2 regions of the Absicoccus sp. genome follow, and region 1 is predicted to be linked to the other one. Evidence: riboswitches for the same ligand, from Rfam matches in the RefSeq annotation. Region 1 holds a riboswitch; the other holds the start of a gene.

What was found. A riboswitch is a leader RNA that binds a small molecule or an ion and turns the genes downstream of it on or off. The one in region 1 is predicted to bind glycine.
Region 2: linked by a shared signal. The riboswitch ahead of SOS22_RS06555 (DUF5058 family protein) and the one ahead of SOS22_RS01180 (sodium:alanine symporter family protein) in region 1 are both predicted to bind glycine.

Annotation. Positions count from the first base shown of each region.
Region 1 covers NZ_JAXDRQ010000009.1:11,344-13,551, reverse strand. Annotated here, with positions in the region: gene SOS22_RS01180 (sodium:alanine symporter family protein) at 1-848, opposite strand, end outside; glycine riboswitch at 890-963, opposite strand; gene SOS22_RS01175 (cation:proton antiporter) at 1,224-2,208, shown strand, end outside.
Region 2 covers NZ_JAXDRQ010000044.1:146,851-149,058, forward strand. Annotated here, with positions in the region: gene SOS22_RS06550 (peptidoglycan bridge formation glycyltransferase FemA/FemB family protein) at 1-911, opposite strand, end outside; glycine riboswitch at 1,139-1,224, shown strand; gene SOS22_RS06555 (DUF5058 family protein) at 1,295-1,990, shown strand; gene SOS22_RS06560 (hypothetical protein) at 2,001-2,208, shown strand, end outside.

The sequences.
Region 1 (2,208 bases):
ATAGGAGCAGAACCCAAACCACTTTCATTGGAGAAAATACCACGGGCAATTCCTTTTTGCATCGCAACGCCAAGTCCACCACCAACAACGCTGGATGGAACAAAGGCGGTTTTAACGATCAAATAGAAAACACCGGGAATAGCGGATAAATGGGTGGCAAGAATCAGGATCACGCCAGTGATATAGAAGATACACATAAAAGGAATGATCTTTTCAGCTACATGGGCAATGCGATGAATACCGCCAATGGTAATGAAGGCAACCAAGATCGTTAAGACGATCGCCGTTACATAGTTTGGCACATTAAAGCTTAATGTCAATGCATCGGAAATCGATTTGACTTGGGTGAATGTACCAATACCTAATAGGGCAACGCCCACACCAAATAAAGCAAAGATTTTCGCTAATAATTTGGAGTGAAGACCATTTTGAATGTAGTACATGGGCCCACCTGCAATTTGGCCATTTTCATCTTTTACACGATATTTATGAGCCAATAAGCATTCGGAATACTTTGTGGCAATGCCAAAGAAGGCAGATACCCACATCCAAAATAGAGCACCGGGTCCACCAGCTGCAATGGCCGTGGCCACACCAACGATATTTCCCGTACCAATGGTGGATGATAGGGCCGTACACAAAGCTTGGAAACCGGATACATCCCCGTTTTCGTCATTTTCTTCACTGTCACCATGGAAAATATAGTGAAAAGCAAGTGGTAATTTCCGGAATTGTAAAAAACCAAGACGGAAGGTAAAATAAATTCCCGTTCCGAGAAGCAAGAGAATCAATGGTAGGCCCCAGATGGCACTATCGATCTTAGTAAGTATGGCAGTAAGCTCAGACATAAAAAAATTCCTCCTTAATTGGAGGAGACATATAAAAAAACTGTATCTCCTCTGTCCTTTTACCTGAGAGTTTTGCTCCTTCGGTGTCCATACGGATCTCTCCAGAGGTTCGTCCAATAGTGATCTATAGACCTGAAATCATTAATTCTTCGGTACATGCTTTCCATGTTCTCTCACTATTTTCATCCGAACACATGAAATATTATAGGTACATCCTATATATTATGCAAGATATTATGCAAGAAAAAATCATAAAAGCGTTGACAAATCGTTTAGGCGTGCTTTGTAAAAGAGATAAAAAATTTAGTATATTTTGCTTGAATGTTGTACAATGAGCTAAGTAAAATAAGACAATTTGCCTTAGGGAGAGTCTACATGACAGATTATCGTTATTTGTTGGATATCGCATTAATATTATTAAGTACCAAAGTTTTTGGTTTATTTACTCGTCGTCTTCAAATGCCTAGTGTTGTTGGGGCTTTGATTGCTGGTATTCTTTTAGGACCAGCTTGCTTAAATCTTGTCCAGATGAGCAATTTAATTGAATCTTTATCCGAAATTGGTGTCATTATTCTGATGTTTGGTGCCGGTTTGGGAACAAGTATTACCGATCTAAAACGAGCAGGACTCAAAGCGTTCATCATTGCCACCATTGGCGTCATTGTCCCATTGATCGTTGGTTATATCATTGGTGGTTTCTATAATGTAGGACCTGAAGCTTGGCTAGGCAATTTATTCTTAGGCGTTATCTTAACAGCAACAAGTGTAGGAATTACGGTAGAAACATTGAAAGAAATGAATTGTTTGGCAACAGAAAGTGGCAATGCCATCTTAGCTGCAGCCGTCATTGATGATGTTTTAGGTATCATTTGTTTGACTCTCGTTTCGGGAATGGCGGATACATCCGTGCATATTGGCATTGTTTTATTGAAAATTGTTTTGTTCTTCGTGTTCGCAATTGTTGCAGGTATCTTTTTACATAAAGCCTTTGAATTTTGGTTTGAACACGATTCACGAGGAGGTCTACAAAGATATTCAATTACTTCCTTTGCGTTCGCATTGATCATGGCTTATATTGCGGAAGCTTTCTTTGGTGTAGCGGATATCACAGGATCTTTTGTTGCAGGTTTGATCATTTCGGGTACGCAACAATGTCCATATGTCACCAAACGAATTGGCACGGTATCTTATATTTTGATCACGCCTATTTTCTTCGCAAGCATTGGTTTAAAACTTTCACCGATTCATTTTACCGGTGAAGTGTTGGCCTTAACTGTCATTTTGTGTATTGCAGCGGTTTTGACCAAAGTTGTTGGTTGTGGCTTGGGCGCTGCCGTCTGTCATTATTCGAAAGAACAAT
Region 2 (2,208 bases), on a different contig from region 1:
GCGAGTTGTTTGGCTTCTTTTATGCGCACATCCAAAGCCTGAAGATTGGCTTGGGCTTTTTGTAAACGATGTTTTGAGTTTTTAGAGTAGGGGTTGAGACGCAATCCATCCTGGGCTTGTTGGATCGTGCTTTTTTCTTTTTCCATCGATTGATAGAGACTTGTCAAATAGGCATCTAGATCCAAATAGGCATAATAGGCCTGGGCATGGTCTTGGAAACAATCGTATTGTTCTTGATAGTAGCTTAAGGGAAAAAAAGGAAAATTTCTTCGTTGTCCTGTTTCTTTGACCATATGGTAAAGGATGGGAAGTTCTTCTCTGGATAAAGGGCGCACTTGAATGGTGTTTCTCATGGCTTTACGAATGTTTTGTCGGGTCTTGGCGCTAAAAGAAGCAAATACTTCTTCTTTGGTTTTCTGTCGAAGATCGAGTACCGACATCCAGCGACATTGTTTGGTTTCATCGTATCCTTGTTTCCATGGAAGTTGTTGAAAGTGCATGTCTTTGTATTGTTGGACAATGTCAAAGTGATCCCAGCCATGGTCTACGATATGACCATCCATATCTCTTTGACGCAAAGGGATATAGGGATCGGTTTCTAAAAAGACGCACTTTTTTTGTTTCAAAAAGGGTTTGAGTTGGGCATAGAACGATTGAAGATATTCTGGATGGGACCCATCATAGATGGGGCCTCTGGGCAGATACGCAAAGGTAAATCGTTTCATCAGGGGTCGTAAACAAAGCAGGGCACAAATTTGGATGGTATTCTTTTCTTTTCCTGCCAAATAATAGATGTGTCCGCCATTTTGACTCATTTTTTTGCCTTCATAGCTCGATTGCAGAAAGTTTCGTTGGGGATAGTTTGTGATCCAATTTTCATAGGTATCATTGGTGATTTCAATTAAATCCATTGTGTATAAAGCCTCCTAAGCTATTGGATAGTATGCAGTGTTTACATAAAAAGAACCTTAAATGAATGTTTATTAAAATTATATATATATATATATATATATTAAAAAAGTAAAATATTAAATGAATCAGAACAATCATTGAAAATATTCTATGAAAAAATATTGAAAATAAATGAAAGAAAATGGTATACTCGAATCATCGTAGAAGTTATCAGGAAGACTGATAATGGAGAAACTCTGGAGAATCTCTTAGGAGTACCGAAGGGGCAAGTGGTAACATGAAACTCTCAGGTAAAAGGACAGGGTGTATAGAATAAGAAAACAGGTCGGATTCTACGGTAAAAGTGGAATTCGACTTTTTGTTTTCGAGGAGGAGAGAGTATATGGATGCAATGCAAATTGCGAATGGAATTCCTATGTGGATTGCTTGTGGAGTTCCGGTTTGTGTGGTGTTGGTGCAAGCAATCACCTTTCTGAGAAAAGCCTATCAAGCAGGCAATAAGGTTGGTTTGAGCAAAGGACAAATGAAAGAAGCCATTCGAAGTGGTGCGATTACTTCGATTGGACCTTCCATCGTGATCCTTTCAGGGATGCTGTCGTTATTGATCACAGTGGGTGGTCCCATTGCTTGGATGCGTTTATCCTTGATTGGTGCTGTCATGTTTGAATCGACAGCGGCCAATATGGGAACAAGCGCTGTGGGTGTGACCTTAGGCGTAGATAAGATGACACCCCAAGCTTTGACAATGGCACTTTGGACCATGGTCATTGGTTCGATTGGATGGGTCTTATTTGCGACGTTTGCCGCCAATCGGATGGAAAAAGTGCAAACGAAGATTTCGGGAAATAATGCCAAACGATTGACAATGATTTCGGTGGCGGCAGTCATTGGAGTATTTAGTGCGATGTCAGCCACCCATTTGGTTCGGATGGATAAAAATGCAGTGGCCTGTGTATTAGGGGCTTTGATCATGGCTCTTATGATGTGTATAACTGAAAAATTTCAAATGAAACGTTTAAAAGAATGGAATTTGACCATTGCGATCTTGGGATCCATGATCATTACGGCATTACTATAGGAGGCAGAAGATGAAAGATTTTTATGAAAAAGAATATTTACCAATGATGCATCGCATTGGGAAAACAACAGGATATCTCGGTGCACTTTTATCGTTTACACCCGCTTTGTTGCTGGCAATCGTTTATCATTTATTGCCGGATTGGGCAGCTTTATTGACGGCTGCGATTGCCGCTATTTCGGCCTTTGGTATCTTATGGTTTGTGGAACCCATTTCTT